Regions from separate parts of the Simiaoa sp. genome, predicted to be linked through region 1. Evidence: predicted binding sites of a transcription regulator. Region 1 holds the regulator's gene; the other holds the start of a gene.
The links. The regulator Rex, encoded in region 1, represses fermentation and respiration genes when NADH is low (regulators of the CRP and FNR family bind a similar motif). The targets are predictions, from matches to a motif close to ATTGTTAANTANTTAACAAT.
Positions count from the first base shown of each region.

Region 1 (7,388 bases):
TCTGTCTGTATTTTGTCAATAAAATTCTGAAAAAGCTCCAGCTGATGATTCGCCGAAGTCTTATCCGCCTCATCGGATTTGGCAAAATGGGTAAAAATACCCTCCACCTCCAGCTCCGGATGCTCTATAAGGAATCTGACGAACTCCAGTCCTTCCTCATCCGGCGTAATGCCGATTCTGCCCATGCCGGTATCTACCTTGATATGAACCTTTGCCTTCTTTCCGACCTTTGCCGCTGCTGCGGCCAGCTCTTCCACCGTATCCCTGCGGTAGACTGCCGGACGGATCTCCTCCCGGATCAGTTCTTCGTAGCAATAGGGAAAAGTATATCCCAGGATCAGGATCGGTTTCTTCACGCCTGCTTCTCTGAGTACATGTGCCTCTTCATAAGTAGCTGCTGCATAGCCGAACATGAAATCCAGCTGCTCTAACATTTTAGCGATGGGGACACCACCATGACCATATCCGTCCGTCTTAATGACTGCCAGTATTTTCGTGTTCTCCGCAATGTTTTCTTTCATATGGACCATATTTTCCCAGATGGCATCCAGATCCACTTCCGCCCATACCCGTTGATAGGACTCTAATTTTTCCTGCAGTTCTCTCGTCATATTTTCACGCTTTCTTATTTTGATTTTTCATCAGACATTCGGCGATATCTCCCGCCATCACACCATATTCGGTATGAAGTCCGGCCGCCAGATCACCTGCCATGCCGTGCAGATATACGCCACAGGTCGCAGCCTCCGGGGCATCCATTCCCTGCGCCAGCAATCCCAGGATCACGCCGGTCAGCACATCTCCGCTGCCTGCCGTAGCCATTCCGCTGTTGCCCGTGGTATTCAGATAGCAGGCTCCCTGTTCCTTACATACCACAGTCCTCGCATCCTTGGCAACTGCTACGGCATGAAATCGCTTGGCCAGTATTTTCGCACATGTGGGGAGGTCGTCCTTGCACTCTGAGGTCGTCCGTTTTAGCAGTCTTGACATTTCCCCCACATGAGGTGTCAGAAGGATCACTCTGCCTTCCGCACCCTGGGCGCGCAGTTCTTCTGCCAGCATCCTGCCGTTCTCCTCTGCCAGGAGGTTTAGGGCATCTGCATCCAGCACCAGCGGCTTCCTGCTTCTCTCCACCACGGTCTTCAGACATTGCAGTGCCTGTTCTTCTCTGCCGATGCCAGGACCTATGGCGATGACATCCGCCCAGTCTAAGCTCTCCGTCAGCTGTCTGCAGGAGCCGTACAACGCTTCCGGAATCCCCTGCTGTATGATCTGTCGGTTCTCTTCCGCGGTAATCACCTTTACCATGCCGGCTCCGGTACGATAGGCTGCTTTCGCCGCCAAAATGGCTGCACCCGCCATGCCGTTACTTCCTGCAACAAGCAGTGCTTTGCCGAAGGTTCCTTTGTTCCCTGAAGCGTTTCTCTTAATTAACTGTACGGAACCTTTCTCATAAGTGTACATTTCTGGTTCCTGTCCTAAGAAGCTCTCCTGTCCGATCCCCACATTCGCAGTCCGGACTTCTCCGGCGTATTCCGCACCGGGATACAGTACCAGTCCTCTCTTACAGAAACCAAAAGTGACCGTGGCATCCGCCAGAAATGCACAACCCAGCACTCTGCCGGTATCTGAGCAGATACCGCTTGGCACATCCAGTGCCAGCTTAAATCCCTCTGCCTTGTTCATCTCTTTTACGGCATCCGCATAGTTTCCCTCCACAGGGCGGCTTAATCCCACGCCGAAGAGGGCGTCTACAATTACATTATATTCATCCACCGCAATATTACTGTCTGTCTTCACCGGAAAATGTTGCAACGTCTGCCACTGCGATTTCCACTGCTTGGTAGCTCTCTGCATATCTCCCACGCATTTTACCGCGACTGCGTATCCGTCCGCCGCAAGAAGTCTTGCTAACGCCAGGCCATCGCCGCCATTGTTCCCCATACCAGCAAAAATGAGCACTTTCGTCCGTTCTTTCACGGCATCAAAGCGCTCTTTTATAAAATCCTCCGCTGCCAGAGCCGCTCTCTCCATCAGGACCGGCCCCGGTATGCCGAGGTACTCTATGGTATTCTTATCGTATTGCTTCATTTCCTGTGCAGTTACCAGATATTTCATACTATTTTTGCTCCGGATTATATTTCATGTCAAACAGATTGACCACCTCTGCACCAAAGATGTCATGCATGTAGTTATAGATCTCCTGATTCTGCTGCTCCATCTGCTGTTTCTCGATCAGACGTTTTTTCAGTTCAATGCGAATAGCACTCACCCACTCCGCAGTATCATTGATCTGTTTGTCATTATCCTTCATAATATCATAGCAGCACTCCATAGTAAACATCATAAGCTGAAGATTTAATCTTTCGATCTCCCGGGGGAGGTCTTTCAGCTCATCTTCATAAGCTTCCAGCTTCTCATTACATTCTTCGATCAGTCGCTTATGTTCTTCGATCTGCTTGTTCAGCTTGCTGTTCTCACCCTGCTGATCCGCTTCGTTCACCATGGGAACGATCTCTTTCATCAGCTTCTTTTTCAGATTACGGATTTCCTTCGACTCCGTATTCAGCTTTCCCTGTCTTTTTAACAGCTGATTCAGAGCATCCTCCGTCTCTTTTAACGGAACAGAACCAGTCTTATTCAGCAGCTTGTACCACTTATTATCCAGGGTGAGTACGGGCAAATGTTTCCCAACAAGTGCACTTTTAAAAGCTTCCTGCCGGTTCCTCGCATTTTCTCCTGCGTTATCGTTGCCCATAATATCACTCCCTTTATGCCTTACTCTCTCGTAAGCTCACGAATTCGTGCTATCGCACTCTTCATCCCGCTTCGCAGCCGCTTGTTTTTCCCTGGGGCTCATTATTTTATATCTGAATTGTAACGGTTAATATTATACGAAAGTTTCATTAAACTGTCTGACAGATGTACATTCTCTACTTGTATTCCCTCCGGAACGTTCAGATCTACATGCGCAAAGTTCCAGATGGCGCGGATCCCGTTCGCCACCAGCTTGTCAGCCACTTCTACGGCACTGGTCTTGGGAATCGTCAGTACTGCAATATCAATGTCATTCTCCCGGATAAAAGATTCCAGCTGCTCCATGGGCATAACCTTCACACCACGGACATCTTTCCCCACAAGCTCCGGGTTCGCATCGAACATTCCCTTGAAAATAAAACCACGACGCTCGAAGTTCAAATAATTACCCAGGGCTCTGCCCAGGTTACCAGCTCCGATAATAACGAAATTGTGCTGCTTATCCAGTCCTAATATCTTACCGATCTCACGGTACAGATATTCTACATTATATCCATATCCCTGCTGACCAAATCCGCCGAAATTATTGAAATCCTGTCGTATCTGGGATGCGGTCACCTTCATCAGTCCGGAAAGTTCCTGCGAAGAGATTCGTTCCACACCTTCATCCTTAAGTTCCCCCAAATATCGAAAGTATCTGGGCAGTCTGCCGATCACAGCCTGTGAAATTCCTTTTGCTTCCAATACTTTCACCTCCGATTATTTAAGTATACACCATATGTTAAAAACTTGTCAATGAATTGACAGGTTTTCTTCTTTTCGTTACAATAAAATTTAAAAAGTCCGTTCTGTGTGGGCTGGAAATAAAGGATACTTACTACCATGATATTATCTTGTCAGAATATTTCAAAAGCATTTGTGGAAAATCAAGTATTAAAAAATGTCTCTTTTCATATAGAGGATCATGAAAAAGCTGCCATTGTGGGCATCAACGGTGCCGGAAAAACAACGCTGCTCCGCATCATCGTAGGAGAAATGACTCCCGATGACGGACAGGTGGTTCTGGCGAAAGACAAGACACTTGGGTATCTCGCCCAAAACAGCACCGTGGACACCTCTCACACCATTTACGAGGAACTGTTGTCCGTCAAGGCGGATCTGTTGCGCCTGGAGGAAAAGATCCGGGAATGCGAAAACAATATGAAGCATGCTGATGGGGACGCTCTGGAAGACCTGATGAAGCAGTACACCTCTCTCACCCACGCTTTCGAGACCGGCGGCGGCTATCTCTACCGCAGTGAGCTGGTCGGAGTGTTAAAGGGACTGGGCTTTACCGAAGATGAATTCTCCAAGCCGGTTGCCACACTCTCCGGCGGTCAGAAGACCCGGGTGGCGTTAGGCCGACTCCTGTTACAAAATCCGGATCTGATCATCTTAGACGAGCCGACCAACCACTTAGATATGAACTCCATCGCCTGGTTAGAGACTTATCTGTTGAATTACAAGGGAGCCGTTCTCATCGTCTCCCACGACCGGTATTTCCTGGACCGGATTGCCGGGAAAGTCATCGAGATCGATCAATCCAAGGCTACGACCTTTATTGGGAATTACTCCGATTATGCCATAAAAAAGGAACAGCTGCGCGTCGCTGCCTGGAATGCCTATATGAACCAGCAGCGTGAGATCAAGCATCAGGAAGAAGTTATCGAAAAATTAAAGTCCTTCAACCGGGAAAAGTCCATCAAGCGGGCGGAAAGCCGGGAGAAAATGTTGGACAAGATCGAGGTCATCGAAAAGCCCTCCGAGGTCCGCACGGATATGAAGCTGACGCTGACGCCCCGGATCTTAAGCGGAAATGATGTGCTGACTGTAGAGCATCTGTCCAAAAGCTTTGACTCCCATAAGCTTTTTACCGATGTCAATTTCGAGATCAAACGCGGCGAGCATGTGGCAATCATCGGTGATAATGGCAGCGGTAAGACCACTTTGCTTAAGATCTTAAACGGTCTCGTCCCCGCAGATCAGGGCACTTTCCGCCTAGGTTCCAATGTTGAGATCGGCTATTACGATCAGGAGCATCACGTGCTCCACAGCGAGAAGACATTGTTTGAAGAGATCTCGGACGATTATCCTTACCTGAACAATACCCAGATCCGCAATGTGCTGGCGGCTTTCCTCTTCACCGGGGAGGATGTGTTCAAGCGCATCAGTGATCTGAGCGGCGGTGAGCGCGGACGCGTGTCTCTCGCCAAGCTGGTACTCTCCAACGCAAACTTCCTCATCCTGGATGAGCCGACGAACCACTTAGATATCATGTCCAAGGAGATTCTGGAGGATGCCCTGAACGGTTACGAGGGAACCATATTGTATGTCTCCCACGACCGTTACTTCATCAACCGTACCGCCCACAGGATCCTGGATCTGACGGAGGGACAATTCGTAAGTTATGTTGGAAATTATGACTACTATCTGGAAAAGCACGACACCGTAATGGCTGCCATAGAAGCCAGTACTCCGCAGAGTGCGGATGCAGATAACACGGCTGCCACTAAGGCTGCAGAATCCGAAGTCAAATTGGACTGGAAAGCACAGAAGGAAGAACAGGCGAGACTCCGCAAGAAAGAAAACGACCTGAAAAAATGCGAGGAAAAGATTGCCGAGCTGGAAGCCCGCATCTCCGAGATCGACACCGAAATGTCCGATCCCGCCATCGGCACCCAGGTGGCGAAATTGCAGGAGCTGACTAAAGAGCAGGCAGCCTGCCAGGAACAATTGGAAAAATTATATGAACAGTGGGAAGAACTGGCAGAGTAAATATTTTTAAGGGAAGGGCACAGCAACGATAAAGTCGTTGGCTATGCCCTTCTTTTGGTACAACGCTGGAATATATAGGTTTAAATCGTAATATCATTGTTTTTGCAGAACGACCGAAGGTCTTCTTCGAATAGTTTATAATCTATCTTGCCCTTTTTAGAAACAGCTTTTACTGACGATAATATATTATTTATAATCAGTGTTTTCTTTCTGGCAATATCGGCATTAACATATTCCTCGTAATCAATATGTAGACTTACTGAGGCAAAACCAGATTTAAGTTCGCACCTCTTATGAGCTTTACAAAGCCCTTTTTCCAAAACAGCTGCCGGTGCAACGATTGGTACTATGCCAATAATATTTATTGCATCACTATATTTCTTCTCCCTGACATAATTTGACAGTTCTCGGCACATCCAATATATGTCATCGTCAACACCATACTCCTTGGTATAATATGCCGGTGAATTAATATTTAAGTCCATCTGATCTCCTTCTTTCTGCTATTATAACCTGTACATCGTTCCTGCAAAATGCATATTTTAATCACTCAAGATCACTAATCACTTCATCATAAGTGTATCTTACCTTTTTAATATTATGAGTGGCTTCCATTTCAGCCCGGAAATATGCCTCCGTCAACCGATCATACTGATCTTGTGTAACCCGAAAATAATAAAAGCCGGTGTCTTTTACATAATATGCCTGTTCACGCATCATTCTTCGTTTTTCTTCGGAATCTATATTTCCCTCATAGTATGGCATTGAAACGATATATGCCGTTTCCCCTGTTTGCGTTTCTTTGTTAAGGAATTCTTTTTCCATAAATCCTGTCATTCTGAGTAATTCACCATTTGGATCAAACTCATAATAAATCTGATTTATTCCTTCCCGATTCCATCTGACCACACATGTACCATTTAGTTTGATCCATGTGGAATCAAATCCGTTCCACAATGTTAGTCTTTTCTTTTCCTCATCATAACTTATTACATAAACAAACTCTCTCTCATCCGATATACACAAATCAGTAATTCCGTCACCCGTCATATCAAATAAGTAATAATATAGATCTTTCATATCTTTTGTACAATATTTCGTTACAAAATGTCCAGTTTCATCAATATAAACTTCTTTTTCTTCGAATATTTCATGAAAATTAATATCATTTTTTAAAAGCCCTAAAAAATAATTTTTGTATTTACATTCGCCTACCGGGAAGCGGTATTCGAATGAAATATCCTTATACTCGTTTAGCAACATCTCCACGGTGTTTTCCTGTGCGTAGACCATTTCAGAAAATGGTAACTCCCAATATCCTTCATACACTCTATCTTCACTTTTTTTACCCTTCTCATAATTTGGTTGCTCACCTTCTTGCCACAAATTTTTCGTTTGTTCTCTTGTTTTTAACTTTTGAAATTTTTTTATTCTAGCGCAAATGCAGTAGCTACTCAAACATAAGATTATAAACGAACCAACTAGTAATATAATTTTCATTTTTATTTTCATGATCTTACCCATGTCCAATTCTACAATATATTTTCCAATAGCTTTCAACAATTTATAAGTATGAAAAAGGTACTCACGAAAATTTAATTTTTCGTGAGTATCCTATTCATATCCTATTCTACAACATATAAATTTTTTAACCTATAATCTGTACTCTCAAAGTCAAGAGCATGACCTGCAAACTCTATAACTGTCCCACTCATATGTTCTTCAGAAAAGGCATAACTCTTCTTTGCATTACTTGAATTTGGATATGCTATACCTGTTTGGATCAATCCATTTTCTACATCCAAAAAAGCCGTTTC
Region 1 covers NZ_JBOKRY010000013.1:62,710-70,097, forward strand. The annotation lists gene alr (alanine racemase) at 1-611, opposite strand, end outside; gene ACTRDR_RS06970 (NAD(P)H-hydrate dehydratase) at 616-2,118, opposite strand; gene ACTRDR_RS06975 (hypothetical protein) at 2,120-2,758, opposite strand; gene ACTRDR_RS06980 (redox-sensing transcriptional repressor Rex) at 2,860-3,501, opposite strand; gene ACTRDR_RS06985 (ABC-F family ATP-binding cassette domain-containing protein) at 3,640-5,571, shown strand; gene ACTRDR_RS06990 (Imm44 family immunity protein) at 5,652-6,056, opposite strand; gene ACTRDR_RS06995 (hypothetical protein) at 6,118-7,095, opposite strand; partial or broken gene ACTRDR_RS07000 (hypothetical protein) at 7,197-7,388, opposite strand, start outside.

Region 2 (13,174 bases), on a different contig from region 1:
TCCGGTATGGAATTCCGAGCCTTCTGCTCGCCATCGCTTTGCCGCCGTTACTTCGCAAGAGACCCCGGAGGCTGGCAGAGACCATCGTCTGTATCCTGTTGTCGCTTCTGTCTGTGCTTTGGCTGATCTATGGCGGGCGTTTTCTCTGGTTGCAGTTATTCTAGTGTTTCCACTGCTTCGCTCAATCTTTGCATCCGCTGATAGTAGTATAGAATAAACATCCAAAGATTTTATTTCTATTATTTTCCAAACAGTGTGCTCAGAATACCTCTCTTGATGACCTGGGCTCCGGTGTTGATGAGCTGACGCTCAATCTGGGCCTGTCGGCGTTCCGCTGCCTTTTCCTTCTTTTTCTGGGCAGCTTCCCACTCCTTCTGTTTCTGCTTCACAGCGGATTCCTGGAGCTTTGCCTGCTGCTTCGCCAAAGCTTCCTTGTCCTTCTCCAGCTGGGCGCGCTCTGCTGCCAGCTGTTGTGCCTTTGCCTCGTGTTCTATGGTGTCTGTCAGTACTTCGTAGGCGGAAATATTGTCCACTGCTTCATCGTAGCGTCCCATGCCGTCCCGCGCCATCAGGCTCCGGCGCTCCGTCTCGTCCACCGGTCCCATAAAGCTCTGAGGACAGATGATGGAGGTACGCTGGGCGATACCGGGCACGCCGTTCTCATCTAAGAAGGATGTCAGCGCTTCTCCCACACCTAACTCCATGATGACTTCCTCTGCCTTAAAATCCGGGTTGGCCCGCAGAGACTGTGCTGCCGCCCGGACAGCCTTCTGCTCCGCAGGGGTATACGCCCGGAGGGCATGCTGTACCTGGTTGCTTAACTGCGCCAGTACGGAATCAGGGATATCACTGGGGCTCTGGGTCACGAAATAGATACCCACACCCTTGGAGCGGATCAGCTTCACCACCTGCTCGATCTTCTGCACCAGTACTTTCGGTGCATCGGCGAACAGTAGATGTGCCTCATCGAAGAAAAATACCAGCTTCGGCTTCTCCAGATCTCCCGCCTCGGGAAGCTTTTCGAACAGTTCCGACATCATCCATAACAGGAAGCTGGCATATAACGTAGGATTCTGCACCAGCTTTACACAATTCAGCACATTGACGATACCTTTGCCGTACACATCCGTACGCATCCAGTCATAAATATCCAGATCCGGTTCTCCGAAAAAGAGGTCTCCGCCCTGATTCTCCAGAGGCAGTAACGCCCGCAGAATACCTCCCACGGACTGCTTGGAGATACTTCCGTAGGTGGTCAGATAGTCATCCTTGTGTTCTGCCACATAATTCAGCAAAATACGCAGATCCTTTAAGTCGATCAATAAAAGTCCCTTGTCATCCGCGATCCGGAAGACAATATTTAGTACTCCTTCCTGCGCGGCGGTGAGCCCCAGGATACGGGATAACAGCTCCGGTCCCATATCGGAGATGGTGGCTCTCACGGGATGTCCGCCCTCCTGATAGATATCCCAGAAACAGACCGGATAAGCCTTATAGGAAAAGCTGTCACGGATACCGAATTTATTAATTCTCTTGTCCATGGACTCCGAAGCCACACCCGCCGTGGCAATGCCGGAGACATCTCCCTTGACATCACATAAAAATACCGGAACTCCCGCGTCCGAAAATGATTCCGCCATAGCTTTCATAGTAATGGTCTTGCCGGTGCCGCTGGCTCCCGCGATCAGTCCATGACGGTTACTCATATTTAGCTGCATATTCACACGCCGGCCATCTGCCAGTCCCATATAGATCTGTCCGTCTGTATACATTGTTTCGTTCCTGTCCTTTCCTGTTTATAGATTTATATGCCGAATTATGATCATCTTTACTATATCGCATAAACAAGATATAATGCAACTATATCCTTCCGTAAGGAATTTTGAAAGGAGTTTTATTTTGCAAAACAAAGGATTACATTGTTCTATTTTCCCACCGGATCTCAGTGCTCTGACGCTGCATATCCTCGCTATGGCGTTCATGTTCTGTGATCACCTGTGGGCTACCCTCGCCGGAGATGCCTGGTGGCTGACCGGCATCGGCAGACTGGCGTTCCCCATGTTCGCCTTTTTCCTGGTGGAAGGCTTCTTCCATACCCACGATAAGAAAAAGTATTGCGGACGCCTGCTTCTTCTGGCCATTCTGTCTGAGCTTCCCATCAATCTGATGTACAGCGGGCTGTTATTCTACCCATTTCATCAGAACGTGATCTGGACACTGCTCACAGGCTTCCTGTGTATCTGGGCAATTGATACCCTACGGAAAAAATGGCCGGTCTGGCTGTGGATTCCGTCGATCCTGCTGCTATCTGCAGTGGGCTACGTGCTGGCAACCCTCCTCATGTTCGACTATTACGGGGAAGGCGTTCTGACTGTTATCGTATTCTATCTCTTCCATGGGAAAAAATGGTGGCAGCTTGCCGGACAGTTTGCCGGACTCTACTGGATCAATGTCATGCTGTTGGCAGGAATGCAGATTCCGTTGCAGCTTTTCGGTCATGCCTTCGAGATTTCAGAACAGGGCTTGGCGCTGTTGTGTCTGCCGCTTCTGTGGTGCTACCATGGACGTCAGGGCGCGCATAGCCGTAAGATCCAGATTGCCTGCTATGCCTTTTATCCGGTGCACATGTTGGTACTGGGGATTCTGTCAAAGCTGATTTTTAGTTAAAACGATAGCATTGACAGAAATCCTATTCCCCAAAGCAAAAACCTCCCGATGGAATCACATTCCACCGGGAGGTTTTTTGAATCCTATTAGTATTGTTTTACCTGTTCTTCCCCGTTCATGACACGCAGAGCTCCCTGAGCCAGAGCTAACAGCTCGTCCTCACCGGGATATACGGTCACAGGAGCGATCCAGCCGCATCTCTCTTTCAGCTTAGCCACTACGTCCTCACCATAAGCAATACCACCGGTGATAACGATCTGGTCTACCTTGCCGTTCAGCACACAAGCCATAGCACCGATGTCCTTGGCTACCTGTAACAGGAATGCCTGCTTCACCTCCGCTGCCTTGGCATCGCCTTCATTGGCACGCTTGGTAACTTCACGCATATCGTTGGTACCCAGGTAAGAATTCAGGCCGCCCTTGCCGATCAGCTTTGCACTGATCTCCTTCTCGGTATATTTTCCGGAGAAGCACATTTTTACCAGTGCTGCACAAGGTACACCGCCTGCACGCTCCGGAGAAAATGCACCATCACCGTCAAATGCACTGAAGACATCTACAACCTTGCCGTCCTCATGTGCGCCTACGGATACACCGCCGCCCATGTGCACAACTACCAGACGTAAGGACTCATAAGGCTTGCCGGCCTCTTTTGCATATCTCTTGGCAACTGCCTTCTGGTTCAGGGCATGGAAGATACTTCCTCTGGGGATCTCTTCCAGACCGGAATATCTTGCGATGGGCATCAGCTCATCTACTACAACGGGGTCTACGATGTAAGAGGGAACGCCGATCTCATCACCGATCTCTCTTGCCAGAATACCGCCTAAATTAGAAGCATGCTGACCCTGCACACCTACTTTTAAATCCTCCAGCAGATCATCGGTTACCGCATAGGTACCACTGGGGATGGGCTTTAACAGACCTCCACGTCCTACGATCACGTTGAAGCTCTTCAGAGCGCAGTTTTTTTCTGCCAGCAGATCGGTAATGATCTTCTTACGGAAATCCTTCTGTTCGAAAATAGTATCGTATTTGGAGATCTCTTCGGTAGAATGTCTCAGGGTTTCTTCAAATAATAAGTTCTCATCCTCAAATACACCGATCTTGGTGGAGGTGGAACCGGGGTTGATGATCAGACTCTTAATTGCCATTGTGTGTTTCCTCCTATATTCACTCTTATATTCGCTCTTATGCTTTACCGCTTTGTCCACTACAGCATCTATGCCTGCCGACAGCAGTTCACCCGCAGCTTCCACCGCGGCTTCTATCACGATATCCATAGCTTATTTCTGATTCTTTTTCATCTCTTCTGCTACAACTGCTGCCAGTGCCAGGGAGTATACCTTAGTCTCGAAGGTATCGGAACGGCTGGTCAGGACAACCGGCACCTTGGTACCGGTCAGGATGCATCCGTTCTTTACTTTTACCATATGTACGATTGCCTTGTATACCAGGTTGCCGGCATGGATATCCGGGAACAGCAATACATCAGCATCACCCTGGATCTTACGGTCGGTTGCGCCCTTATGCTTGGCTGCCTGGGGATCGATCGCCAGGTCAAGAGACAGCGGGCCGTCTACGATACAGCCGGGGATCTGTCCTTCTTCGCACATCTTAGTCAGTTCTGCCGCATCTACGGTAACGGGCATCTTGGGATTTACAACCTCAACTGCTGCTAAAGGTGCTACCTTGGGCTCTGCAACGCCACAGGCATTACATACCGGAATGGTGTTCTTGATGATCTGAACCTTCTCCTCCAGTGTAGGATAGGTCATGAATGCAACATCGGTCAGGAACAGAAGTCTGTCAATGCCGGGGATCTCAAATACGCATACATGAGACAGGGTTCCACCGGTACGAAGACCTACTTCTTTGTTCAGTACACTCTTTAAGAAGTTCTTGGAGTCGATCAGACCCTTCATATACATATCTGCACGGCCGTCATGTGCCAGCTTTACAGCTTTCAGGGAGGCTTCGATCATATCCGGCTCATTGATGATCTCATAATCGGAGAGATCCATATTCAGTCCGGCTGCGATCTCACGAATCTTCGCCTCATCACCTACCAGGATTGCATCTGCAATGCCCAGTCTCTTGGCTTCATGTACAGCTTCCAGTACCGCACTGTCCTGTGCTACGGAGACTGCAACAGTCTTCTTCCCACATTCTTTTACTTTTGCTACGATGTCATCAAAATTCATTTTCTTCCATATCCTTTCTGCCCCTTCTCAAGGCTTCCAGCAGCCACAGCCATTCGCAAAATCGTGCGATAAATCGTACTCTCCGCTGCTTTGCAGCTATTTTTGTTCATATCTGTGCCGGTGACTCTAATCGTTAAAATAATAACACAGTAATATATAAAAATCAAGTGCATACGCGGATACATGCAAAAAAGCCACCTCTAAACGAGGTGGCTGATCTCTGTCAGGGACGGGACGCAGGCATATAAACATTTTTTGAGTTCCGCATCCGGCTGCGTCTGATCCGGCACCATGACGACCCTGCAGCCTGCACGGTAAGCACTTAAGACACCGTTAGGAGAATCCTCCACCGCCACGCATTGCTTGGGTGACAACCCCAATTGTTTGCAAGCGTAGAGATAAATGTCCGGAGACGGCTTACCTTCCTCTACCATGGTAGCACAGATCAATTTTTCAAAGTAAGATCTGATTCCTGTAAGCGTCAGATATTTTTCGGTCCGCTCCAGATCCGTTGCCGTGGCAACAGCTGTGGTAATGTGTCTCTTTTTTAGATCTTTCAGAAGTTCCACAGCACCGGGCTTGCATTTGATGCCATCCCGGTCCAGTGCTTCCTCCATCAATTCTTTTCGTTTATTCCGCACGGCATAATAATCAAATTCCTCGCCGTACCAGTCCTTAAGCTGTCTGGGGGCAAAAGGCCTTCCAAGACTGCGCATCGTCAGTGCCTGCTCATCCGTCATCGTATAGCCGTAAGCCTCCACTGCCTTCGGCCAGAAAATACGGTAATATTTTTCGGTATCGATCAACGTACCATCCATATCAAAAATAACTGCCTGGATCATAACTGTCCCTCTGTATCATCCATCTGCCCGGCGTGCTCCGCTGTTTCTGTATTTTCTGCGGCGTTATCCTCTGTCCGATCACTGTCTGCACTGCCTGAAGCTTTTTGGTTTTTTTTGTCACGCTTTTCCTGTCTACGCTTTTTCCTGCGTTTTGCCATCTTTTTCACAAGTAATACAATCAGCAGTATTCCCACAGCTACTCCGATGATGCCAATTACGATCATCCGGGTATGGCTGCCTTCTGCCTCCGCGATGCGGAAGCTGCCGGGTACCTCCATGGTGAACTGTCTGTAGCTGCCGATCACCGTAGATTCCACTTCTTGGTATTCGCCATCCTGGTCTACCCAAACTACAGTATTGTCGGCATCCTCACAGTAGACACGTAAGCTTGCTTCTCCGGTATAGTCCGGTGCGTCTTCTTTCATGGAGTTGGTCATGGAGACCTTGTATGTGTCACCCTCTATCTGCAGATGCAATGCAGCATTCGGATAGAAGTTACCCTCTGCCATGACCAGAGGTTTGTTGGCATCATTTTTCTCTGCGGAAGCAATGGATGCGATCCACTCCTGATACTCCGCTTCCAGTACGCGATTGCCGGTAATGTAACTAAAATCATAATCCGGCCATACACCGTAATAGCCTTCCTTCTCCGGTACTTCCGGAATCTGATCTGCAGACAGATGGTCTCCATAATTACATTTATAGGAAGCCACTTCCTCGCCATCTGCCAGGAAAGTAATCGTAAACTGCGAAAAAGCTTCCGGAACTCCATCCTTTGCGCAAAGTTCCTGATAGGACAACGGTGTTGCTCCGCCCTGGTAACCGATGCCGTCTACACCGCCGACACCGCCTTCTACATAATAATTGCCGTACAGGCTGCCGTCATCACTAACTTTACCTGCAATGCTGCCCTGATTTTCTCCGGACATATCCAGATCATTGTATGCATAACTGTAAAAAATATCGCAGCCTTCTCCGGCGATACCGCCGATATTATTTTTACCGGTGATCCTGCCCATGCTATAGCAGCTGCGGATCGCATAGCTGGCAGATCCGGCAATACCACCCACATCACTGCCTCCGGTACTTTCGATGGGTGCATAGGATTCACAGGAGATAATTGCTCCGTATTCCGCCTTGCCGACGATACCTCCCACGTTATCTTTTTTACCGGTGATATCACCGAAATTGCGACTGTCTCTTACGACTGCCTTGATGGTCTGCTCCACATCGAAGCTCTCCGTTCCGGTCAAGGTAATGTCATCCTCCGGGTCAAAATCATATTCCGTTGCCACCTGTCCGACGATACCGCCGACATTGGTATCCGCCTCTACCGTACCACGATTTACACACAGTGTGACTTTACCTTTTTGGAAGCTGGAGGTGTCATATAATGCTTCTTCGGTTCTCTCAGGTTCTGCCTCACCAGCCTCAGCATCAGGATCTCCGGGGTTCACTTCCCCCTTGCTGGCGGATTCATCCGAAGTATCCTCCACAGAAATCCCCTCGTATCGGAAGAGATCATCGCGGATCTCGCTGACCAGTTTCCGCAATACCCTCGCCTGATCCATCAGCTCATCCATATGTGCGCTGGTATTGTCTGACCCTGCCTGTAATACATCTCCCAACTGACCCAGCTGGTCAAAGGCTTTATCCAGGCTCTGCTTCAGTGTATCCAGATTATTCTTAATACCACCACTGCGGTCCGTGGATGCACTAACCATATTATCCAGATGCTTCGTGGCATTTTCACCAAACTTTTTCAGAGCTGTTTTATAACTCTCTGTATCATCCGGTACAGAGATCGTAATATCACCTCCGCTCAGATCATTGCCGCTCAGCGTGATATCGTGTCTGTTGCCGTTATTTTTATCGTTCTCTGCCTGTTTGTTCAGGTCATTATTCAAAACCTTCAGGTCATTGCTGACACCGTTCAGTTCCTGATTATAAATATACCACAAGTCATTCGTGGTTCCGGTAAGGGAATTTCCCGCGCTATTGGCATCCTTCAGATTCGTACTGATACTTTTGGTCAGCGCAGATGCCTGTCTGCTGTAATTGCTGAAATCTTTCTGTGTCGCATCCAGCATATCCAGGAACTTATCTGTCTCTGTGTCCAGTTCTTTCAGTTTATCACTAAGATACTGGATCTCCAGAAAAGGCTCCATCTGGCCTACGATGCCGCCGACATCTTTTCTGCCCTGTACGAAACCTGTATTGGTGCAATTCTGCAGATAACCCTGATGCAGCCTGCCGACGATACCACCGGTGTTGTAACCCACATGCTGGTAACCAATGGCTCCTGAATTGGAGCAGTAATAGATCTTACCATCAGAGATGCCTGCGATACCGCCGGTATCCGTATGAGCAGCCACATTGGAAGTACTGTTGATCTGCTCCAGATTGTCCATGGTAATATCATCCAGTTCATAAGTCACTTCTGTGCTGTAGGTATTGATGCTGCCACTGTTGCTGCAGTTATTTAAGATTCCGTGATTGTTACCGACAATACCGCCTGCAGAATGGTTGCCAATAACATTTGCATTGGATTCACATCTGCGGATCTCGCCGGTCTCTTCATTCACACCCGCAATGCCACCGACTTCATTATCACCGATCACATTACCGGAAAACTTACAATTCTCAATGCTGCCGTAATTCACCCCGACGATACCGCCGACCTGATTCTGGCTTCCTGAGGGAGATATTTCTCCGCTCACCGTGAGATTACGTACTTTGGCGCCTTCCTGCACATAACGGAAAAGACCTGCCGCAGAACCATTCCCCGTAAGCTTTACATTGGAGATCGTAAAACTATTACCATCAAAAATTCCCGCAAATGTTGGGATACTGAATTCACTTTCCATACTCAGAACGATGTCGTTGCGCAGCACTACTTTGATACCTCTGGACCAGCTGTCCAGCACACATTTCTCCGCAAGCCTGCGCAGATCCTCCTCCGTGCTGATCTCTACAATTGCATAATCCTGCTCCTGCGCGGTGCTGCTATAACCGCTGCCGCCCTTATATTGTTCATAGGTTAACGTCTCTTCCGCATAAGCGGTTGCCGGTGTCTGCAGCAGTAATGCTGCTCCCAGCAGGAAACATAATAATCTCTTACTGTTCATCTTCTGTTCCCTCGCTTTCTGCTGTATGATTTGTACCTGACTCATCCCCCTGCTCCAGGGTCACGACATCCTTGGGGCGCACCACTGCTCCCATCTCACCGTCGATGACACCGATGAAATCACCTTCCAGCACACCATTGACATAACCCTTGATATGACCGTTCATCCGGATCCTTCCGGCAGAAGGCAGCGGCTTCGCCAGATCACGCTTTAAGGTAAATGCCGTCTTCTGAATAATGATATCTCCGATCAGCAGCGTCTGGGGCAATGCCAGCAGCACCAGTAAAATAGATGTCAGGGTACCACGTCCCAGCGCCAGTCCGATCGCTGCTACCGCTGCGTTGGAAGATACATAACTGATAATGAATCCGGCAGCCACCAGCATGGAACCACTGGTAACAATCGTGGGGAACGCCTGGTTCAGTGCCTCAATGGCAGCTTCTTTGATCGGCATGTACGTCTTCAGATCCATATAACGGCTGGTGATAACGATAGCGTAGTCGATCGTCGCGCCCATCTGGATCGCGGATACTACCAGATATCCCAGGAAGTATACATTTTCACTCAACAGATATGGCAGTGAGAAGTTCATCCAGATACTACCCTGAATCGTTACTACCAATAGTACCGGCAAGCCGGCAGACTGGAAAGTGAACAACAGGATGATCATAACGAACAATGCCGTCAGTACAGTGATGATCGTATTATCTGTTGCGAAGGAATCCCCCAGATCCTTATCACTGGTGGCATTTCCGACTAACAGGATATCATCTATATTATAGAACTTCGCCACGGTATTGCGTATCTGATCCAGTGCAGCGCTGGTCTCTTCTCCTTCATAAGGTACATTCAGTTCCAGAACGAAACGAGAATTATCTTCTCCCAACAACTGATCCTTTGCAATCATGATCTTGGAATGTGCGTCCGATAAAGTCTCCTCCAGATCATCATCCAGCGTGATGTTGCCGCTTTCTTTCTGATCATAAATGAACAGGAACATATCGATAAAAGGCACTTCGTAATCGTTGACACCGCTGACCAGAGCCCCGTAATCACTCTGATCCAGGGCATATGCCGAATACAGCATATCCGCCACTTCCACATCCAGATCGATCAACTCTGCAAATTGTCTGGGATTCAGTTTGTCGGTCAGCATGTAACCATCCATAGCTTCAATATTGCCAAGTCCCTGAACGGATTTCACCACATCTAACTTTTCCAGTGCCTTCAGGGTCTGTGCCTCTTTTTCATAATCACCGTTGGGCACAATGACCGCCAGCTGATTCACCATGTCAAATTCCTTATTGACCATGCTGACTGAGAATTTATTCTCGCTCATACTGCTGGATTCCAGTGTATTTACATCATATACATAATTCGCCTTGTTGGACAGAAAAAATGCTGCAATAACACCCACGATCAGTACCGGAGGTACAATGTAACGGGTAGCCACACAGAATTTTCCCACTGCCGTGATCTTCGGTACGAAGCTCTTATGATGCGTGTTGTCAATTGCCTTAGAAAAGGTAAGCAGCAGTCCCGGCATCAGGAAGAATACCGCTACCATACTGAAAATAATGGATTTCGCCAGGATAATACCCATATCGTAACCAATTCTGAACTGCATGAACATCATGGCTACCATACCTGAGATCGTGGTCAGGGAGCTGGAAGAAATCTCCGGGATTGCCTTACTCAAAGCCACTATTACAGCCTCTCTGGCATCCTTGTCCTCATGCTCCTCCATAAAACGGTGTGCCAAAATGATGGCATAGTCTACTGCCAGACCTAACTGCAGCACCACTGCGATAGAGTTCGTCACAAAGCTGATAGTACCGAACCAGTAGTTCGTTCCTTTATTTAAAATAGCTGCCACGATAAATGTGGTCAGATATACCGGGATCTCCGCGTAAGTTGTGGAAGTAAATAGCAGCACGGCTACGATAACCACAGCTGCCAGAAGCAGAATAACGATCATATCATTATTCAGGTCATCCGCATCACGCTCTTCCTGACCGATATCTGAAGAATAATAAACATCATAATCAGACAGGGCATCCAGTACCTCAGTCAGATGCTGCTGTGTGGCTTCCGTATCCGCTTCCTCATCAAAAGTGACAGACAATAAAGCCTCCATGTCATGATAATGGTCCTCAGTGTCATCGAAATCCAGCATACTGACACCATCCATTTTTTCCACCTGATCCGCCAGCTTCTGTGCCTCATCAAAAGTCTCATTACAGATCAGGATCCGGGCGGAACCGTAGGTCGTAAACTCCGAATCCATCAGATCCAGTCCCCTTCTGGTCTCTGTCGTATCCGGCAGATATGTGGTCAGGTCATTATTTACTTTGACCTTATTCATGGATAATACGCAAAATATGCATAAAACAATAAAGATCAGATAGAATCCTTTTCGTTTATCTACGATAAGCGTGGCAAGCTTCATCATAAAGGAGTTATCTTTTTTGTCTTTTTCTGTGTTGTCTGCTGCCATAGTTTCCTCCTGCTGTATCTCTTTTTGTACCCTTATTTTATGTATCTGTTTTGTATGTTTCTAGTTTAAAATGTTTTTCCTGGTCTGTAAAGCATTACTACAAAAATGAGAAAATGTATTACTGTCATTTAATGAACTCGTGTTGATTTTCTAACACAAGCAAAATATAATAATGAGAAAGAAAAAGCAAGCTACAAATTGTGTTTATATGTCTGTTTTTGAACATTGCATTGATTTGTGTTCATTGTTTTAGAAAAAATTCAGATTTGCATTAGATACGTATTATATATTATGATCATTTCCCGGAAAGGATGGAGAATTGCCGTATGGAAAAAATGGATCGCCGCGTGCGCAAAACCCGCGCCCTGTTGCTGCAGGGATTAGTCAAAATGATGGAAAACCACGATATTCAAGATATTTCCGTCAAAGAACTCACAGAGCTGGTAGATATCAATCGCGGAACCTTCTATCTGCATTATGATGATATCTACGATATGCTCCATAAAGTGGAAGATGAAATGTTCCGGGAGTTCAATGAGATCATGGAGCAGGAACCGGTAGGTACTTCCACATTGTCCTCTGACGGTCTTCTGTTAGAGTTCTTCCGCTTCTTAGACCGCCACAGAGATCTCGCCAGAGTCATGATCGGTCCCCATGGAGATCTCACCTTCGTTAACCGCCTGAAGGACCAGATCAAAAAGCGCACTCTCCGCTTTCTGGAAAGTGCGCAATCCGATGCTAATTATGAATATCTCTGTTCCTTCATCATTACCGGTTGTGTCGGTGTCGTAGAGACCTGGCTGAAAGAGACCACTCCCCAGTCTCCGGAAGAAATGGCAGGGCTTCTGGGCACCATGCTTATGCGGCAGCTTACTTTTGTTCCGGATCCTGCATAGACTGTCCCAGCTGGGTCGGCTCCGGCATACCTACACTTAAAGAGGTCACGATATCGCCATCCAGGAAGAAAGATACGGTGTCGCCTACCTGTAGATCATCCAGTGTGGCATCCGCTCCGTCAATCGTGATGATCGTATCATCATTGACCGTAATAGTCATGGTATCACCGCTGAGGGTTAATGTCATCTCATCTAACATATCTTTCTCAGGTTTCTGACCGTCCGGGGCTTCTCCGGTAGGTTTTTCGCCGTTCGGTGCCTGAGCATCAGACTTTTCCCCACTGGGTACCTCACCAGCAGGTGCTTCTCCATTAGGAGTGCCTCCGTTGCCGTCAAGAGCCTGACCGTCAGGCTTTTCACCACTGGGTGCCTCACCATCTGGGGCCTCCGGCTTCTCTGCCAGCGCAATGGAGATCACATTGCCGTCAATAGCAGTGATCTGACCGAGATAAGATTCCACCTTCTCTTCACCTGATTCTGTTGCCGTACTTTGCTCCACCGTGCTCTGTTCCGTCGTGCTCTCCGGCGCGATCGTCTCCTTCTGTTCTGCTGATTCACTTGCTGCGCTCTCCGTGCCCGCAGATGTCGTTCCTCCGCATGCTGTAAATCCGGTCATCATCATGGCAGCAGTCAACACTGCGCACATTACTTTTGTATTCACCTGGGGTAAATTCCATCTTCTCATCTTCTCATTCCTCCTGTTCCATTCATTCCTTGAAAAAACTTGTGAATATTTACTTCCCCTTATCTGCCTCTTATGATAAAGGTCATCTGCGAAGGAATTGTGAGAAAAATGTGGTGATTCTGTGAATTTTTCAGGTATGACATTTCTGTCATGTGTACTATGTTGGAAGTGTCAGCTTACGTGTCGATTCTTCCGTTTTGTTGTAAATATCGAAGAAATGCAGTACAGCCTTCCAGGACATCATTGTAGGTCGTC
Region 2 covers NZ_JBOKRY010000015.1:50,257-63,430, reverse strand. The annotation lists gene ACTRDR_RS07545 (helix-turn-helix domain-containing protein) at 1-164, shown strand, start outside; gene ACTRDR_RS07540 (helicase HerA-like domain-containing protein) at 240-1,772, opposite strand; gene ACTRDR_RS07535 (TraX family protein) at 1,900-2,667, shown strand; gene buk (butyrate kinase) at 2,754-3,821, opposite strand; gene ptb (phosphate butyryltransferase) at 3,954-4,871, opposite strand; gene ACTRDR_RS07520 (HAD family hydrolase) at 5,072-5,713, opposite strand; gene ACTRDR_RS07515 (right-handed parallel beta-helix repeat-containing protein) at 5,710-8,886, opposite strand; gene ACTRDR_RS07510 (efflux RND transporter permease subunit) at 8,831-11,338, opposite strand; gene ACTRDR_RS07505 (TetR-like C-terminal domain-containing protein) at 11,665-12,234, shown strand; gene ACTRDR_RS07500 (hypothetical protein) at 12,209-12,919, opposite strand; gene ACTRDR_RS07495 (low molecular weight protein-tyrosine-phosphatase) at 13,096-13,174, opposite strand, start outside.
Region 2: ptb (phosphate butyryltransferase) is a predicted target of Rex. The motif match lies at 5,001-5,020, and genes of this name have one in related genera.